Azoarcus sp. CIB: one gene and its partner. The protein of the gene in region 2 binds, or shares a complex with, the protein of the main gene of each other region. Links are inferred from orthologs where the notes say so. Each region holds a gene or a part of one and is shown on either strand. Other genes may lie near its edges.

The links.
Region 1: the proteins of AzCIB_RS12990 (region 2) and smc are in contact, whole or in part, in a crystal structure (PDB 3ZGX), measured with the Bacillus subtilis proteins. The link is inferred for Azoarcus sp. CIB from one-to-one orthologs.

Annotation. Positions count from the first base shown.
Region 1 is NZ_CP011072.1:3,094,474-3,104,731, forward strand. The notes cover bases 2,247-6,360. They hold smc (chromosome segregation protein SMC), read right to left. Parts: upstream 5,975-6,360; coding sequence 2,447-5,974; downstream 2,247-2,446. Other genes in these bases: AzCIB_RS13640 (cell division protein ZipA), read right to left, coding at 2,247-2,333; dapC (succinyldiaminopimelate transaminase), read left to right, coding at 6,129-6,360. Also shown: NAD-dependent DNA ligase LigA, read right to left, coding at 1-1,227; more of AzCIB_RS13640, read right to left, coding at 1,227-2,246; more of dapC, read left to right, coding at 6,361-7,322; dapD (2,3,4,5-tetrahydropyridine-2,6-dicarboxylate N-succinyltransferase), read left to right, coding at 7,343-8,164; AzCIB_RS13660 (PilT/PilU family type 4a pilus ATPase), read left to right, coding at 8,241-9,428; dapE (succinyl-diaminopimelate desuccinylase), read left to right, coding at 9,484-10,258. UniProt on the Bacillus subtilis protein: Required for chromosome condensation and partitioning.
Region 2 is NZ_CP011072.1:2,935,260-2,944,324, forward strand. What follows is about bases 1-2,921. They hold AzCIB_RS12990 (segregation and condensation protein A), read right to left. Parts: upstream 1,916-2,921; coding sequence 1,085-1,915; downstream 1-1,084. Other genes in these bases: rluB (23S rRNA pseudouridine(2605) synthase RluB), read right to left, coding at 1-449; scpB (SMC-Scp complex subunit ScpB), read right to left, coding at 511-1,104; AzCIB_RS12995 (tryptophan--tRNA ligase), read right to left, coding at 1,949-2,921. Also shown: more of AzCIB_RS12995, read right to left, coding at 2,922-3,151; AzCIB_RS13000 (site-2 protease family protein), read right to left, coding at 3,155-3,814; AzCIB_RS13005 (L-threonylcarbamoyladenylate synthase), read right to left, coding at 3,894-4,526; AzCIB_RS13010 (3',5'-nucleoside bisphosphate phosphatase), read right to left, coding at 4,540-5,406; glycine cleavage system protein GcvH, read left to right, coding at 5,918-6,301; gcvP (aminomethyl-transferring glycine dehydrogenase), read left to right, coding at 6,369-9,065. UniProt on the Bacillus subtilis protein: Participates in chromosomal partition during cell division. May act via the formation of a condensin-like complex containing Smc and ScpB that pull DNA away from mid-cell into both cell halves.

The DNA of each region.
Region 1 (10,258 bases), 160 kb from region 2 along the record:
GCGCGTCGGCATTACGAAGGCTTGCTCACTGCCCGTGCGCCGCTCGACGACCGGACCGACGACCTCAGGTATAACGTCGCCGGCCCGCCGTACGATGACCTGATCGCCGATCAGCACGCCCTTGCGCAGGATTTCCTCTTCGTTGTGCAGGGTCGCGTTGGTCACCGTGACCCCGCCGACGAACACCGGCTTCAGGCGTGCGACCGGCGTCAGCGCGCCGGTGCGCCCGACCTGTACCTCGATGCCGAGTAGCTCGGTGATCTCTTCCTGCGCAGGGTACTTGTGCGCGACGGCCCAGCGCGGAGCACGCGAGACAAACCCAAGACTTAACTGGTCCTCACGGCGATTCACCTTGTAAACAACGCCATCAATATCATAGGGAAGATGTGCACGTTTATCGCCGATGCGTCGGTAATAATCCAGCAGTCCCTCTGGCCCTCGAACCACTTCATTCGCGGGGGCTACAACAAAGCCCCAACGATTTAACAGTGCAAGCGTCGCTGCATGGTCGGGTGGATGTAGCTGTCCCTCAATTTCAGCCAATGCATAGGCGAAAAATCGTAGCGGCCGCTTCGAGGTAATCCGTGAGTCTAGTTGTCGCAAACTACCAGCAGATGCATTACGCGGATTAGCAAATATTTTTTCCCCGGCGTTCAACTGACGTTGGTTCAAGCGCTCGAAATCAGCTCGTTGCATTAGCACTTCGCCTCGAATTTCGGCTCTCGCCGGAGGGCGGTCGACGTGTAGATGAAATGGTATCGATCGAACGGTACGGAGGTTAGCGGTAACATCCTCGCCAGTACTTCCATCGCCTCGGGTTGCACCTCGTACAAATTCGCCTTTTTCATAAATTAACGTAATTGCAAGTCCGTCAAGTTTTGGCTCAACGGCATATTCAATCACTGAGCGATCGAGTGCCTCCCTACAACGTCGGTCAAATGCAATTATTTCTTCCTCCGTAAACGCATTTGCTAGCGACAGCATAGGAATCTTATGCGGCACTTGGTTAAATGCGGGCTGTGGAGGACTACCTACTCGCTGCGTAGGTGAATTCGGTGTAACGAGCTCCGGAAACTCTTGCTCCAGCGCCTCCAGCTCGCGGAACAGACGGTCGTACTCCGCGTCCGGAATCGTCGGCGCGTCGAGGACGTAATACGCATAATTGTGCGCTTCGAGCTCGCGCCGCAGCTGCGCGGCGCGCTCGAACACCTGGGCCGAAGCGATCATCAGGCCGAGAACAGGCGCTGCGCCACGGGGCCGCCCGCCGGCACGTCCCCGCTCGCCATTTGCCCCTGGAAGTGCTGGATCTGGCTGCGGATCATCGCCGCCGCCTCTGCGCCGAAGGGCGCGCGGTTGTCGTCGACGACCGTTCCGTGCAGCGCGTCGGCCATCTGCATGGCCTGGCGCATCATGCGCTCGAAGGCAAACACGCCGTTCGGCACGCGCGGCACGTCGATCAGCAGCGTCAGGCCGCTGGTGGCGAGATCGCGCATCTCTTCGGCGGCGAACAGCGCCGGTTCCATGTTGCTCAGCGTGTAGAGGGTAGTGCCCTCCTCGTCGCGCGCATGGAAGGAGCCATCCGGGCCCAGCGTCATGCCGTGCGACTCGGCCAGCGCGCGGATCTTGGTGCCGACGAAGGGCTGGCCGTTGCTGACGACGTTGATGCCGATCTGCACGTCCACGTTCGCGCAGAACTTGTCCAGCTCGGCCGCGTTGCGCAGCGATTCGCCACGCGCCGGCAAATCCGCCGGCACCGCGAGGAACTGGTCGGCCACACGTTGCATGCCGCCGGAGAAGTGCAAGAAATCGTTCTCGCTGATCGGGCCCTGACGGTCCACCGTCTGCATCGCCGCACAGAACCAGTGGAAGGCACCCGCGCTATGCGCGTCGAGGGGGCGCCACAGGTTCGCCGCATCGTCGAAGGCGAACCAGCGCACGGGCTTGGAAATCCCCGTCAACTGCTCGCTCTGCGCGGCCCACAGGCGTGGCGCCTCCAGCGGCTCGATCGCCTCGATGCGGATCACGCAGTCGATGCGCCGATCGACGGCATCCGGCACCCCCGGCGTCACCTTGCGCACGCCTGAATCATGCACCGCCGCAGGCGCACGCCGGTTTTCGCTGTCGGCCTCACCCATCGAGGGCTCCAGGCGCTCGCCGGCAACGGCGTCCGCTGCGCCGTCCGCCGGTTCCAGCAGCACGTCGCGATGGTCCGACCTGAAGGCCTGCTCCGCCTCGCGGCGGTGTTTGCGTTCCTGCCACTTGTTGTAGGCCACGATTCCGACGACCGAAGCCACCCCCAGCGCCGCCAAGCCGATCTGCAATTCGTTATCCATCTTCCTTCCCGTTGTCGGTCCCGCCGCATCGCGCAGCGAACCTCGCAATTCTCTGGGCTTCGCAATCCACCTTGCCGCAGCGCCCCCGTTCCAGGGCGCGGCGGCGCTCATGTTCAGGCCGCTGCCGGCTCCGCCAAGCGCAACGCCTCTTCCATATCGACTTCCACCACGCGCGAGACGCCCTGTTCCTGCATCGTCACCCCCACGAGCTGCTGCGCGATCTCCATCGTGATCTTGCTGTGGCTGATGAAGATGAACTGCGTCTGCGATGACATGCGCTTCACCATCTGGCAATAACGCTCGGTATTCGTATCGTCCAGCGGCGCGTCCACCTCGTCAAGCATGCAGAACGGCGCAGGATTCAGCTGGAACATCGAGAACACCAGCGCGATCGCCGTCAGCGCCTTCTCGCCGCCCGACAGCAGGTGGATCGAGGTGTTCTTCTTCCCGGGCGGCTGGGCGACGATCTGGATCCCCGCGTCGAGGATCTCGTCGCCGGTGAGCACCAGCCGCGCCTGCCCGCCACCGAAGAGCTGCGGGAAGAGCGTGCCGAAATGCTGCGTCACGGTATTGTAGGTGTCCTGCAGCTGCTCGCGCGTCTCGCGGTCGATGCGGCGGATGGCATCCTCCAGCGTGTCGATCGCCTGCATCAGGTCGTCGAACTGCGCGTCGAGATAGCCCTTGCGCTCCTGCGCGCTGCGCAATTCATCCAATGCCGCCAGGTTGACCTGGCCCAGTTCCGCGATTTCGCGCGCCAGCCGCCCGACTTCCCGCACCAACGAACCCTCGCGCAGGTCGGGCGCGAGCAGCGGCTGCAGCGCCGCCTCGTCGGCCTGCGCCTCGACCAGCCGCTCGTCGAACTGCGCCGCCGCGAGTTCCGCCGCCTGCACGGCGAGCCGCAATTCGGCAACCCGTCCGCGTGCGGGCGCTGCCTCCTGCTCGGTGCGCAGGCGCAGCTCCTCGGTCTGCCTGAGCCGCATCGCTGCTGTTTCCAGCGCGTCGCGTCGCGCCGCCAGCGCCGTCTCGCGGCTCGCGCGCAGTTCCAGCGCCTCCTGCAGCGCGTCGCGGCTGCGGCCGCTGTCGGTCGCGTCGAGCTCGTGCCGGCGCGCCTCGGTTTCCGTTGCGATCCGCCCCAGCTGTTCGCCAGCCAGCTGCAGGTTGCGCGCGATGTCGTCGAGCTTGCCCGCGCACTCGCGCTCCGAAAAGCGCGCCTCCTGCAATTCGCGCGCGAGGGCTTGCTCGAGCGAGCGCGTCTCGCGCAGCACGTTGTCGCGCTCCGCCAGCACCTCCTGCGCGCCGTCGAGGCGCTCGCGCTGCAGCTCGGCCAGCTCCGCCGCGCGCGCCTGCTCCATCTCCGCACGGGCGAGGTGTTCGCGTTCGGTGGATTCGAGATGGACGATGTCCTCGAGGTCGCGCGCGAGCTGCGCCCGGCGCTCCTCTGCGCGCTGCCGCGCCTGCGTGAGCTTCAGGAGCTCGACCTGCTCGGCATGCACCTGCTGCTGTGCCGCCTGCAGCTCGCGCCGCAGCACATTGCCGCGATCCTGCAGCTCGGCCGCCACCCCCTCGGCCGCAGTCAGCGCTTCATGGGCGATATGGGCCTCCATTTCGAGCCCGTGCTGCTGTTCCGCCAGACCGTCGATCTCGCGCTGACGCTCCATGACGCCGTGCGTGCGGCTGTCCGGCGCGTAATGCACCAGGGCGTGCCGTGTAAGGATCTGCCCGCGCGGTCCGACGAGGCATTGGTGCGCAGCGAGTTCCCCGCGCCGCTCGACCCACGGCTCCAGGCCGTCGGTGGCCAGGCAGCCGCACAGCCAGTCGGCGACGATCGGCCGGAGCCCTTCATCCACAAACGAGATCTTGTCCATCAGCGCGAACGTACCGGGCAGCGCCGCAGGCTCGGCGGCCGCCTCCACCCCGTCGCCGAAGGCGAGCGCGAAGGATCCCGGCGGCGCGTCGTCGAACATCGCGCGCGCCGCTTCACTCACGTCGCCGGTCAGCGCCGCCAGCCGCTCGCGCAGCACGGCCTCGACCGCCCTCTCCCAGCCCGGCTCGACCCGCAGGTCGCGCCACAGCGGCGGCAGCTCGGACAGCTTGTGGCGCTTCAACCAGTCACCGAGCTGTCCCTGCGATTGCACCTTGGCCTGCAACTGCACGAGCGCATCGCGCCGCGCCCGCAGTTCGGTGAGGCGCCGCTGCACCTGCCGTTCGTGCTCGAGCGCGGCCTTCAGCGCGGCCTGCGCCTCGGGCAGGCGCATCTGGACGGCGGCGAGTTCTTCCTGATGACCTTCCTGCGCCTCGCGCAGGGCTTCGAGCCGCGCCTCCTGCTGGGCGACGACGGCCTCGTCCGGACCTTCGATGCCGCCCGATTCACCCGCCAGACGCCCGCGACGCTGGTTCAATGCATCCATCGCGCGCACGGCGCTCGCGCGGTTCGCCTCTTCGACGCGCAGCTGCTGCTCGGTCTGCGCGAGTTCGCGGCGCGCCGCGGCAACCGTGGTATCGGCAGCCTGCCGGGCAGCCTCCGCCTCGGGCAGGCGCTCTGCGATCTCGGCATGGCGCGCCTCGGCCTGCTCGGCGCGCATCGCCGCATTGTCGAGCAGACCGGTCCAGCGCTCGCGCTCCGCCTCCAGCGCCGTCTGGCGCTCCTGCCAGTGCGCCTCGTCGGTCGCGAGCTGTGCGAGCCGTGCCTCCAGCCGCTTGCGCGCGTCGTCGAGATGGCGCAGTTCGGCCTCCAGCCGCGTCACCTCCGCCGACACGGCGAAGAGGTCCGACTGCGCGGCATGCGTCGCCTCGGACGCCTCGAAGTGCCCCGCGCGCGCTTCCTCGACGGCGTTTTCCAGTTCCTGCAGGCGGGCGCTGTCAGCCTCCATCTTCGACGACAGCTGATTCAGTTCGCCCTCGACCCGCGCCTGCTCGGCCCGCGCTTCGTTGCGTTTGAGCAGCCACAATAGCTGCTGGCGCTGCGTGTGCGCGGCGTTCAGGTCGCGGTAGCGCGCGGCGATCTCCGCCTGCACTTCCAGGTGGCCGATACGCTCGCCCAGCTCCATGCGGATGTCATCGAGGCGAGCGAGGTTGTCGCGCGCATCGGACAGCCGACCTTCGGTCTCACGGCGGCGCTCGCGATACTTGGTAACGCCCGCGGCCTCCTCGAGGAAGCCGCGCACCTCCTCGGGACGCGCCTCGATGATGCGCGAGATCATGCCCTGCTCGATGATCGCGTAAGCGCGCGGCCCGAGACCGGTGCCGAGGAAGAGGTCGATCACGTCCTTGCGCCGGACCTGGACGTTGTTGAGGAAGTAGGTCGACTCGCCGCTGCGGTCGAGCACGCGCTTGACCGAGATTTCCGCATAGCGCGACCACTGCCCTGCGGCGCGACCCTCGGCGTTGTCGAACACCAGCTCGACGCTCGCGCGCGACACCGGCTTGCGCGTCGTCGAGCCGTTGAAGATCACGTCCTGCATCGACTCGCCGCGCAGCGCGCTCGCGCGCGTCTCGCCCAGCACCCAGCGCACGGCATCGATGATGTTCGACTTGCCGCAGCCGTTCGGCCCCACCACGCCGACGAGATTGCCGGGGGTGAGGACGGTGGTCGGATCGACGAAGGTCTTGAAACCGGCGAGTTTGAGCTTGGAGAGACGCACTTCGGGACGGAGCCGGGTCGAATCGGAGCTGGAGTTGTGTCGGGCGCGGGCCGGCCGGGGCCGGCGAAAGCGCGTCATGATAACATCGCGCGCTCAATGCCCTTGCCTTCAGGCACAGGCGCATGCCCATCGAAACAAGCCGAAACAGTCCGCCGTGAATCCGAACCTCGACCGCCTCCAGCCCTATCCCTTCGAAAAACTGCGCGCGCTGCTCGACGGCGTCGTTCCCCCGGCCGACCTGAAACTGATCCGCCTGTCGATCGGCGAACCCCAGCACCCGACTCCGCCCTTCATCATGCAGGCCCTCACGGACAATCTGCAGGGGCTCGCGAACTACCCCGCGACGATCGGCGGCGACCCGCTACGCGTGGCGATCGCCGGCTGGCTGGAACGCCGCTTCGGCCTGCCCAGGGTCGATCCGGCGACCCAGGTGCTGCCGGTCAACGGCTCGCGCGAAGCGCTGTTCGCCTTCGCCCAGGCGGTAATCGACGGCAGCCGCCCCGGCGCCAAGGTGCTGAGCCCGAACCCGTTCTACCAGATCTACGAAGGCGCGGCCCTGCTCGCCGGCGCCGAGCCGGTGTTCCTCAACAACCTGCCGGAAAACGGTTTCGGCTCGGATTTCGACAGCATTCCCGATGCGGTGTGGCGCGACGTCCAGCTGGTGTTCGTGTGCTCGCCGGGAAATCCGACCGGCCGCATGCTCTCGCAGGCGGAATGGGCGCGCCTGTTCGAGCTGTCGGACCGCTACGGCTTCGTGATCGCCGCCGACGAGTGCTACTCGGAGATCTACTTCGACGACGACGCGCCCCCGGTCGGTGCGATGCAGGCCGCCCACGCCCTCGGGCGCAGCGACTTCCGCAACCTCGTGATGTTCTCCAGCCTGTCCAAGCGCTCGAACGTGCCGGGCATGCGCTCGGGCTTCGTCGCCGGCGACGCGAAGGTGCTGAAGGGCTTTCTGCGCTACCGCACCTACCACGGCTGCGCAATGAGTCTGCCGATCCAGGCCGCCTCGGTGGCCGCGTGGAACGACGAGGCGCACGTCGTCGAGAACCGCCGCCTGTACCGCGAGAAGTTCGACCGCGCGATGCCGATCATCGCGAAGCACCTGAAAGTGCAGCGTCCCGACGCCGGTTTCTACCTCTGGGCGCAGACCCCCATCGGCGACACCGAGTTCGCCCGCCGCCTGCAGGCTGCATATAATGTGACGGTTCTGCCGGGCAGCTTCCTCGCCCGGGAATCGAACGGCGTCAATCCGGGCGCCGGGTTCGTGCGAATCGCACTCGTAGCCGAAACTGCAGAATGCGTCGAGGCCGCCGAGCGCATCGCCGCATTCTGCCAAACTCTTTGAAATACAAACGGAAACCCCCCATGCAAGACCTGCAAAAGATCATCGACGAAGCCTTCGAGAACCGCGCCAGCCTGTCGCCCTCTTCGGCCCCCGTAATCGTGCGCGACGCCGTTGCCACCGTCATCGACGGACTGGACAGCGGCAAGCTGCGCGTCGCCGAGAAGATCGACGGCACCTGGACCGTCAACCAGTGGATCAAGAAGGCCGTGCTGATCTCCTTCCGCCTGCGCGACAACGAGGTGCAGTCGGCCGGCGCGCTGAATTTCTTCGACAAGGTGCCGACCAAGTTCGGCGACTACACCCCCGAGCAGTTCCGCGAAGGCGGCTTCCGCGTCGTGCCGCCCGCCGTCGCGCGCAAGGGCAGCTTCATCGGCAAGAACGTCGTGCTGATGCCGTCCTACGTGAACATCGGCGCCTACGTCGATGAAGGCTCGATGGTCGACACCTGGGCCACCGTCGGCTCCTGCGCCCAGATCGGCAAGAACGTGCACCTGTCGGGCGGCGTCGGCATCGGCGGCGTGCTCGAACCGGTGCAGGCCGGCCCCGTCATCATCGAAGACAACGTCTTCGTCGGTGCGCGCTCGGAAGTGGTCGAAGGCGTGATCATCGAGGAGAACGCCGTGCTGTCGATGGGTGTGTACATCGGCCAGAGCACCAAGATCTACGACCGCGAGACCGGCGAGGTCTTCTATGGCCGCGTGCCGTCCGGCGCCGTCGTCGTGCCGGGCAGCCTGCCCTCGGCCGACGGCAAGTACAGCCTGTACTGCGCCGTGATCGTCAAGCGCGTCGACGCGCAGACCCGCGCCAAGACCGCCATCAACGAACTGTTGCGCGGCGCCTGATCGCCCTTTCCCGGGCGGCCGTGCGCGGCCGCCCCGACACCGAAGTCCGCCCAACCACGCTCAGGAGAATCTCCGGATGATTTTCGACAAGCTGTTCCAACTGATGGCGGAAAAGCTCGCTTCGGACATCTTTATCTCAGCCGGCGCCCCGATCCACATCAAGATCCAGGGCATCACCATGCCGATCAACCAGCAGGTCATGGATCCCGCCATGATCAAGCGGATGATCTACGAGATGATGAACCCGGAGCAGATCGAGACCTTCGAGCGCGAGAAGGAGCTCAACCTGTCCTTCGGCCGGCGCGACTTCGGCAATTTCCGCGTCAACGTCTTCTGGCAGCGCCACAGTATCGCAATCGTGGTGCGCTACATCCAGGGCGAGATCCCCTCGCTCGAATCCCTGGGCCTGCCGCCCGTGCTGTCCGAAGTCGTGACCGAAAAACGCGGCCTGATCCTCGTCGTCGGCGCGACCGGCTCCGGCAAATCGACGACGCTCGCGTCGATGATCGACCACCGCAACCGCAACCGCTCCGGCCACATCCTCACGGTCGAGGACCCGATCGAATACCTGTTCAAGCACCGCAAGTCGGTCGTCAACCAGCGCGAGGTCGGCATCGACACCCTGAGCTGGCACGAGGCGCTGCGCAACGCGATGCGCCAGGCGCCCGACTGCATCCTGATCGGCGAAATCCGCGACCGCGAGACGATGCAGGCCGCCCTGTCCTACTCGCAGACGGGCCACCTGTGCCTCGCGACGCTGCATGCGAACAACGCCTACCACGCGCTGAACCGCATCGTTAACTTCTTCCCGCTGGAAAACCGTTCCCTGCTCTTCCTCGACCTTGCGGTCGCGCTCAAGTGCATCATCTCCCAGCGCCTCGTGCGCAAACCCGACGGCATGCGCATTCCGGCGGTCGAGATCCTCATGAACACACGCCACGTCTCCGAACTGGTAGAGCGCGGCGAACTGAACGAGGTCAAGGAAGCAATGCAGCAGAGCCTCGCGCCCGGGTCGCAGACCTTCGAGCAGGACCTGCACCGCCTCTACCGCGAAGGCATCATCAGCTTCGAAGAGGCGCTCGCGAACGCCGATTCCCCGACCAACCTCGCGTGGCTGATCAACAACGCGCAGATCAACGCTGCGCCCAGCGCTGAAGGTTCCGACGCCCCACCTTCGGTCGACTTCGAACCCCAAAACAAGAATGCCGACGGCACCTCGTTCAGCGAATTCGCGCTGCACCTCGACGACGGCCCGGCGCACTGAGTGCGCCACGCGTCCCCAACCCTGACCCCGGGGCGGCACCCGCCGCCCGATGGCAATGACTGACACCTCCCCGAACGCAACGTTCGCGCTCACCTGCGAACTCATTTCCCGTCCGTCGGTAACGCCCGAAGACGGCGGCTGCCTGGACCTCATCACCGCGCGCCTCGTCCCGCTCGGCTTCCGCTTCGAGCGCATCGACACTGGCGGCGTGTGCAACCTGTGGGCGCGCCGCGGCGACACCAGCCCCGTGCTATGCCTCGCCGGCCACACCGACGTCGTCCCGACCGGCCCCCTCGAATCCTGGACCTCGCATCCCTTCGAGCCGACCGTGCGCGACGGCCACCTGTACGGCCGCGGCGCCGCCGACATGAAGACCTCGCTAGCCGCCTTCGTGACGGCGATCGAACGTTTTGTCGCCGACCACCCCGACCATCGGGGCTCGATCGCGCTGCTGCTGACCTCGGATGAGGAAGGCATCGCCACCCACGGCACCGTCAAGGTCGTCGAGGCATTGACGGCCCGCGGCGAGACCCTCGACTACTGCATCGTCGGCGAGCCGACGTCGGTGAAGACGCTCGGCGACATGATCAAGAACGGCCGGCGCGGTTCGCTCTCCGGCACGCTGCGCGTCAAGGGCGTGCAGGGCCACGTCGCCTACCCGCAACTCGCGCGCAACCCGATCCACGAGTTCGCGCCGGCGCTCGCCGAACTCGCCGCGACGCGCTGGGACGAGGGCAACGAATTCTTCCCGCCGACGACCTGGCAAGTGTCCAACATCCACGCCGGCACGGGCGCGAACAACGTGATTCCTGGCGAGTGCGAAGTGCTGT
Region 2 (9,065 bases):
TTGGCGAGTGAGCCATCGTTGGTGAACAGCAGCAGGCCGGAGGTGTTGAAATCGAGCCGGCCGACGGCGATCCAGCGCCCCTTGCGCAGCAGCGGCAGGCGTTCGAAGACAGTCGGCCGCCCGTCCGGATCTTCGCGCGAAACGATCTCGCCTTCGGGCTTGTGGTAGATCAGCACGCGCGGCGCACGCGTGGTGAACCTCACGGAAACGAGTCTGCCATTGACCTTGACGCGGTCCCCGGGACCGATCTTCTGGCCCAGTTCCGCAGGTTCGCCATTGACGGTGATGCGCCCGGCGACGACCCATTCCTCGATCTCGCGCCGCGAGCCGACCCCCAGCCGGGCGAGGACTTTCTGCAGCCGTTCCGGTTCGTGCTCTTCCCGCGGCGCTCCACGCCCCGCAGCCTGCCCCCGCCGGGGCGGATGTTCGCGCTGCTGCTCCGCGGGCATTCCGACAGCGTCGGGCAGACGGGCGCCGCGCGCGCGGGCGGACTGCGGCCCGCCGGCGGGCTCAGCCTTCTTCTTCGTTGGCGGCCGGAGCGGCCGATTGGATTTCTTTGGTGTCGACAAGGTCCATGATCCTTTCAATTTCGGTTAGCGCGGGCAACTCGGTAAGGCTTCGCAGGCCGAGGTCGTCGAGAAACCGCCGTGTCGTCGCGAACAGGGCCGGACGCCCCGGGGTGTCGCGATGACCGACGATATCTATCCATCCCCGCGACTCGAGCGTCTTCAGCACGTTCGGGGATACGGCCACGCCGCGGATATCCTCGATGTCGCCGCGCGTGACGGGCTGACGATAGGCGATGATCGCGAGCGTTTCCAGTACGGCGCGCGAATACTTTGGCGGCTTTTCTTCCTTGAGCCGATCAAGGAAGACCTGATACTCGGGTCGCGTCTGGAAACGCCACCCGGAGGCGATCTGCACCAGCTCGACGCCCCGCCCCGTCCAGTCGCCGCGCAGCTCGTCGAGCAGGCGCCGGACGAGATCCGCCCCGGGATCGGGATCGAACAGGCGCCGGACATCCGCGACCTGCAACGGTGCGCATGCCGCCAGCAGCGCCGTCTCGATCACGCGCTTGAAGTCTTCAGGCGTCGTTGGCTGCATCGGCGAGTTTCACGTAGATCGGCGCGAAGGGCTCGTTCTGGGCGACCTGCACGAGCTTTTCCTTCACGAGTTCGAGCACAGCGAGAAAGCTCACGACCACGCTGGCCGGACCGCGCGCGGAGTCGAACAGGGAGTCGAAGACGACGAAGCTGCCATCCGCCAGCTTACGCAAGATCGTCGTCATGTGCTCGCGCACCGACAATTCGTCGCGCTTCACCTGGTGATGCTGCGTGAGACGGGCGTTCTTCATGATCTTGAGCCAAGCGAACTGCAGATCGTGCAGGCTGACGTCAGGCAGGCGCTCGACGACCTTCTCGGCCACGAAGATGCTAACCCACTCGTGATCGCGTTCGATCCGCGGCAAAGCGTCGATCCGCGCTGCCGCCATCTTCATCTGCTCGTATTCGAGCAGCCGGCGCACGAGTTCGGCGCGCGGATCGAGCGACTCGTCCTCGCGCTCGCGCGGCGGACGCGGCAGCAGCATGCGCGACTTGATCTCCAGCAGCGTCGCGGCCATCAGCAGGTAGTCGGCCGCAAGCTCCAGATTGTGCCGGCGCATCGCCTCGACGTAGCCGAGGTACTGCCCCGTGAGCGGCGCCATCGGAATGTCGAGGATGTTGAGGTTGGCCTTGCGGATCAGGTAGAGCAGCAGGTCGAGCGGCCCCTCGAAGGCGTCGAGAAAGACTTCGAGTGCGTCGGGCGGGATGTAGAGATCCTTGGGCAGCTCGAGGAGCGGCTCACCGTACAGGCGAGCGAAGACCTCGACCGGGACAGGCGTCTCGGCCGGGGCCAGTGCGAGCGGCAGGTTCATACCGCATTCATCCTGCGAGCCTTTGCCGGCGCGTCAGCGATACGAGAGGCCCATCGCCTCGCGCACGTCGCGCATCGTCTCTTCGGCCAGCACGCTCGCCCGTTCGCAGCCGTCGGCCACGATGCGCCGCATCGATGCGGGATCCTGGATATAGCGCTGGGCGCGCTCGTGCATGACGACCTGTTCCTTGAGAACGCCGTCGATGACCGGTTGCTTGCACTCGATGCAGCCGATGCCGGCGCTGCGACAGCCCTTCTGGACCCAGCTGCGGGTGTCGTCGTCGGAATAGATGACGTGGAACTGCCACACCGGGCATTTGTCCGGATCGCCCGGATCGGTGCGGCGGACACGCGCCGGGTCGGTCTGCATGGTGCGGATCTTCTTCGTGACCGTAGCAGGATCCTCGCGCAGGAAGATGGTATTGCCGTAACTCTTCGACATCTTCTGGCCGTCCAGGCCGGGCATGCGGGCCGCCTCGGTGAGGAGCGCGCCCGGCTCCACCAAAATCATCTTGCCGCTGCCTTCGAGGTAGCCGTGCAGACGCTCGAGATCGACATGTCCCACGCTGCCGGCGTCGCGCAGGATGAGCCGCGCCTGCGCGAGGGCCTCGGCGTCGCCCTCCTGCTGGTAGCGCTTGCGCAGCTCGTCGAACAGCTTGCCGGTCTTGCCGCCCAGCCTCTTCACGGCATCCCTCGCCTTATCCTCGAAGCCGGGCTCACGCCCGAAGAGGTGGTTGAAGCGGCGGGCGATCTCGCGCGTGAACTCGATGTGCGGCACCTGGTCCTCACCGACCGGGACCTTGTCGGCACGGTACAGGAGGATGTCCGCCGACATTAGAAGCGGGTAACCGAGGAAGCCGTAGGTCGCGAGGTCCTTGTGAGCGAGCTTCTCCTGCTGGTCCTTGTAGGTCGGAACCCGTTCGAGCCAGCCGACCGGCGAAATCATCGACAGCAGCAGGTGCAGTTCGGCGTGCTGGGGCAGCTTGGACTGTATGAAGATCGTCGCTTTCTCGGGATCGACGCCGGCCGCGAGCCAGTCGACGAGCATGTCCCACACGCTGTCGGCGATGACCTCGGGGCTGTCATAAACCGTGGTAAGCGCGTGCCAGTCGGCGACGAAGAACAGGCAGGGATATTCTTCCTGCAGCTTGACCCAGTTCTTGAGCACACCGTGGTAGTGGCCGAGATGAAGCCGCCCGGTCGGGCGCATGCCAGAGAGAACGCGTTCTGCGTACATGATTTAGAACCCGAAAAGCATCGCGAGAAGTGTCTGGAAGAGTGCGATCAGCGGCCACAGGATGTGACCGAGGATGCCGGTAAAAAGGAGCACGAGAAGAATCGGAAAACCGTAGGGCTCGATGCGCGAGAACTTCCATGCCAACCGGTGCGGCAGCAGGCTGACGGCGATGCGACCTCCGTCGAGCGGCGGGATCGGCAGGAGATTGAGCAGCATCAGCACCGAATTGATCTGGATGCCGGCCATGCCCATCTCGCGCATCGGCTCCGCGTAGGTGCCGTGCGGATCGGACATGCCGAACTTCAGCAGCAGGGCCCAGCCGAGGGCCATGAGGAAATTCATGAACGGACCCGCCGCAGCAACCCACAGCATGTCCGCCTTCGGCCGGCGCAGGCGGTTGAAGTTGACGGGCACGGGCTTGGCCCAGCCGAACAGCATTCCGCCGCCGCCCAGCAGCGAACTGAGCGCGAGAATGGCGCCCGGCACGAGCACGGTTCCCACCGGGTCGATGTGCTTGAACGGGTTGAGCGTGATACGCCCTTCCTGCTCCGCGGTGGGATCGCCGAAATGCCGCGCCACATAGCCGTGCGCAGCCTCGTGCAGCGTGATGGCAAGCAGCACCGGCAAAGCCCAGATGGCAAGGGTGGAGATCAGCGAATCCATGAAGTCAGGGGGGCAAAACGTTGCATTCTAGCAGAGCGGGCAAATCCCCTCCGCCCCCACGCGCGGTCCGCCCGTGCGCTCAGTCGACTTCGAATCCGAACGGCGCCAGGTCCCCGCGGCCCGCGCGGATCAGCACCGGGGCGCCCGACGTGAGGTCGATCACGGTCGTCGCCTCGGGACCACAATAGCCGGCCTCGATGACCAGTTCGACCTGCTTCTCGAGGCGGTCGCGGATTTCCTCCGGGTCGGTCAGGGGAAAGTCGTCGTCCGGCAGCAGGAGCGTCGAGGTGAGGATGGGTTCGTCGAGCTCCTGCAACAGCGCGGCCACCACGGGATGCTCGGGAACGCGCAGGCCGATGGTCTTGCGCTTCGGATGCAGCACTCGCCGGGGCAATTCCTTGGAGCCCTCGAGGATGAAGGTATACGGGCCGGGCGTGACGGCCTTCAGCAGACGATACTGGGCGTTATCGACCTTCGCGTACTTCGCGATCTCCGAGAGGTCGCGGCACATCAGCGTGAAGTTGTGACGTTCATCCACGCCGCGCAGCCGCCGGATCCGCTGCAGCAGGTCGGGGTCGCCAGTGATGCCGCCGAGCGCATAGGCCGAATCGGTCGGAAATGCCACGAGCCCGCCGGCGCGCATGATCTCGGCCGCCTGGCGGATCAGCCGTGGCTGGGGTAATTCGGGGTGAAGTGAAAAGAACTGGGCCATGAATGCTTCCGGGTCAGGAGTGCAGGTCGGCGGCCGGCGCAGCAGCGCGGAGTCGCGACCACACGGGAACGAGGTCGGGCGGCAGTGGATCGCAGCGCCCGAGATCGACGGGGCTCTCGCTGCTGCCGTGGAAATCGGAGGCACGCGAGGCTAGCAGCCCGCGGCGGCGCGCGACGCTTGCGAAGCGCTGCACATCGGACGCCGCATGGGCGCCGGAAACGACCTCCAGCGCGCCGCCGCCGCAGGCGACGAAGTCGTCGAAGAGCGCCTCCATGTCGCTTGCGGAAAGACGGTAGCGCCCCGGGTGAGCAATCACCGCGATACCCCCCGCCGCGCGGATCCAGCCGACCGCATCCTCGAGCCGCGCCCAGACATGGGGAACGAACCCGGGCTTGCCGCGGGCCAGGTAGTAGCGAAACACCGTCGCGACATCGGGAATCAGTCCGGTCGCAACGATGTGACGCGCGAAATGTGCGCGGCCGACCATCGCCGGATTGCGCGCAAACCGGCGCGCGCCTTCGAGCACGCCATGCAGTCCGACGGCATCAAGCGCGTCGCTCATCGCCTGTGCGCGCTGCTCGCGCCCGCTGCGCACCTGCACCAGGCCCTCGAGCAGCAGCGCATTGCGGTGGTCTATCCCGAGACCGACGACATGGATCGTCTCGTCGCGAAAAGTCACCGAAATCTCCACCCCCGGCACCAGGACGATGCCGCACTTGCGGGCGGTCGCCTCCGCCTCGTCGATCCCGCCGACCTCGTCGTGATCGGTGAGCGCAAGCAGTTCGACGCCATTGGCCGCCGCACGCCGCACCACCTCGGCGGGCGTCAGCCAGCCGTCGGAAACGGTCGAGTGGCAGTGAAGATCGGCATTCAGGAGCATTGTCGGGGGGAGCCTGCGGCGCTATCCCGGCGGGAAACCGGGATTGATGTTTTTTTATGATAGCAAACCGCAGGGCCGCCCCGGCCGTTGCCAGTCCCTCCCCTTGGTGCTATCGTCCGCCCGTCGCGCGGGGGAGCTTACTGGCAAGGGAATCGCCGATGGCAATGCTCCGGAGATCGCGCATGCAAGTAGACCGAATGCCGGCCCGGCGAACGACGCGAGCATGTGGAGCGCTTGCAGCGGCCGGCGCATCGACTGGCTTGCAGTCTCGACAACCGATTCCGCGTTTCGGCAGGAGTCCCCCGTTCCCATGCAGACGCCTGTTCACTCCGCCCGATCCGTCACCCTTCTCACGCCGCCCGATGGTCCCCGCAAGGGGAACACGCTGCGGCAATGGGCGAGCGGTGCCGGCGGTCCGCCTGCCTGAGGCCGACCTTCCGATTTTTCCCGACGCAACACTGCATCCGGACCGAGAGCCCGGCATACGAACCTTCCATCACTGGAGCCCGCCATGAGCAACATTCCCGCAAATCTGAAGTACACCGCGTCGCACGAGTGGATCCGCGTCGAAGCCGACGGCACGCTGACCGTGGGGGTGACCGATCACGCCCAGGAAGCGCTGGGTGACGTGGTCTACCTTGAGCTGCCCGAGGCGGGCCGCAGCCTTGCTGCGGGTGAAACGTGCGCGGTGATCGAGTCGGTCAAGGCGGCATCGGACATCTACGCTCCGGTATCGGGCGAGGTCGTCGAATCCAACCAGGCGGCCGTCGATGCGCCCGAGTCGGTGAATGCCGACGCCTACGCGACCTGGCTGTTCAAAATCAGGCCCGATGCTGGAGCAGATATCGGCAAGCTGCTCGACGCCGCCGGCTACGAAGCCGTCGCCAACGCCTGATCCCGCCGCACGCACCTCCCTTCCGGGCCGACGAAGCGCGGCCCGGTACACCAGTCGAGTTTTCTTCATGTCGAACACCCCTGCCTCCTCCTCCGTGCGCGCACCCCTGTCCCGGCTCGAGCAGCGCGACGCCTTCATCGCCCGCCACATCGGGCCGAATCCCGCCGAGGTCGCGAAGATGCTCGCGGCTATTGGCGTGCCGACACTGGACGCGCTGATCGACCAGACCGTCCCTGCCGCGATTCGGCTGCCCGCGCCGCTGCCCCTGGGCGCGGCAAAGCCGGAGCACGAGGCGCTGGCCGAACTGCGTGCGATCGCGCAGAAGAACGTCGTGAAGAAATCGCTGATCGGCATGGGCTATTACGGCACCCACACGCCGGCGGTGATCCTGCGCAACGTCATGGAGAACCCCGGCTGGTATACCGCCTACACCCCCTATCAGGCCGAAATCTCCCAGGGCCGCCTGGAGGCGCTGCTGAACTACCAGCAGATGGTGATCGACCTCACCGGACTGGAACTCGCGAACGCGTCGCTGCTCGATGAAGCCACGGCGGCTGCCGAGGCGATGACGATGGCGCGGCGGGTGAGCAAATCGAAGGCGAATGCCTTCTTCGTCGACGAGGCCTGCTTCCCGCAAACCATCGATGTCGTGCGCACCCGCGCGACGTATTTCGGCTTCGAACTGGTGTTCGGCCCGGCCGCCCGCGCGGCCGAGCACGAAGTATTCGGCGCGCTGCTGCAGTATCCGAACGAGCGCGGCGAAATCGCCGACCTCGGCGACACGATCGCGGCACTGAAGGCAAAGGGCGCGGTGACCGCCGTCGCATCCGACCTGATGGCGCTGGTGCTGCTCAAGTCCCCCGCTTCGATGGGCGCCGACATCGCGCTCGGCTCGGCCCAGCGTTTCGGCGTACCGATGGGCTTCGGCGGCCCGCACGCCGCCTTCTTCGCCACGCGCGAAGCCAATGTGCGCGCGATGCCGGGCCGCATCATCGGCGTATCGAAGGACACGCGCGGCAAGACGGCACTGCGCATGACGCTGCAGACCCGCGAGCAGCATATCCGCCGCGAGAAGGCGAACTCGAACATCTGTACCTCGCAGGTACTGCTCGCGAACATGGCCGGGTTCTACGCGGTGTATCACGGCCCGGAAGGACTGCGCACGATCGCGGCGCGCGTCCACCGCCTTGCCGCGATCCTCGCCGAAGGGCTGCGCCGGGCCGGATTCCCGGTGCCGACGACGGCCTTCTTCGACACACTGCAGGTCGAAACCAGCGCGCGGACTGGCGAGATCGCCGCCGCGTGCGACGCCGCGGGCTTCAACCTGCGCAAGGTCTCGGACAACATGCTCGGCATCTCGGTCGATGAAACGACGACGGCTGCCGACATCGCTGCAGTGCTGCAGTGCTTCGGCGCGAGCGCCGACATCGCCGCGCTCGACGCCGTGGTCGCCGCCAATGGGGGCGCCATCCCGCCGGCGCTGCTGCGCGACGATGCGATCCTGAAGCACCCGGTGTTCAACACGCACCACACCGAACACCAGATGCTGCGCTACCTGAAGAAGCTGCAGAACCGCGATCTCGCCCTCGACCACTCGATGATCTCGCTCGGCAGCTGCACGATGAAGCTCAATGCGACGAGCGAGATGATCCCCGTGACCTGGCCGGAATTCGCAAACATGCATCCGTTCGCGCCGCGCGAGGAGGCGGCCGGCTGCCTCGAGATGATCGAGGGACTGGCGGACTACCTCAAGGCGGTCACCGGCTTCCCCGCGATCTGCATGCAGCCGAACTCGGGCGCCCAGGGCGAGTATGCCGGTCTCGTGGCAATCGCCCGCTATCACGCCAGCCGCGGCGAAGCACATCGCAACGTGTGCCTGATCCCGAAATCGGCGCACGGCACGAACCCCGCGACAGCGCAGATGTGCGGCATGGAAGTGGTGGTGGTCGCGTGCGACGACAAAGGCAACGTGGAGGTCGCCGACCTGCGGGCGAAAGCCGCGCAGCATGCCGAGCGACTTGCCGCGCTGATGATCACCTACCCCTCGACCCACGGCGTATTCGAGGAGGCGATCCGCGAGATCTGCGCCATCGTGCATGAGCACGGCGGCCAGGTTTACATGGACGGCGCCAACCTCAACGCCCAGGTCGGGCTGACCTCGCCGGCGCACATCGGCGCGGACGTCAGCCACATGAACCTGCACAAGACCTTCTGCATCCCGCACGGCGGAGGCGGACCGGGCATGGGGCCGATCGGCCTCGCAGCGCATCTTGCCCCCTTCATGGCCGATCACGTCGTTGCCGCGACCGGCGGCGAGGACCGCCCGAACAAGGGCCAGGGCGCGGTCAGCGCTGCGCCCTTCGGCTCGGCGAGCATCCTCCCGATCTCGTGGATGTACATCGCGATGATGGGCGGAGAAGGTCTCCGGCAGGCCACGCAGGCGGCGATCCTCAACGCCAACTACGTCGCCAGCCGGCTCGCCGACCATTACCCGGTGCTGTACACGGGCTCGCAGGGGCGCGTCGCGCACGAGTGCATCCTGGACGTCCGCCCAATCAAGGCGGCGACGGGAATCAGCGAGGTGGATATCGCCAAGCGCCTGATGGACTACGGCTTCCACGCACCGACGATGTCCTTCCCGGTGGCCGGCACGATCATGGTCGAGCCCACCGAGTCGGAAGACCTGGGCGAGCTGGACCGTTTCGTCGACGCGATGATTTCCATCCGCAACGAGATCCGCGAGATCGAGGCCGGTCGCTGGGCC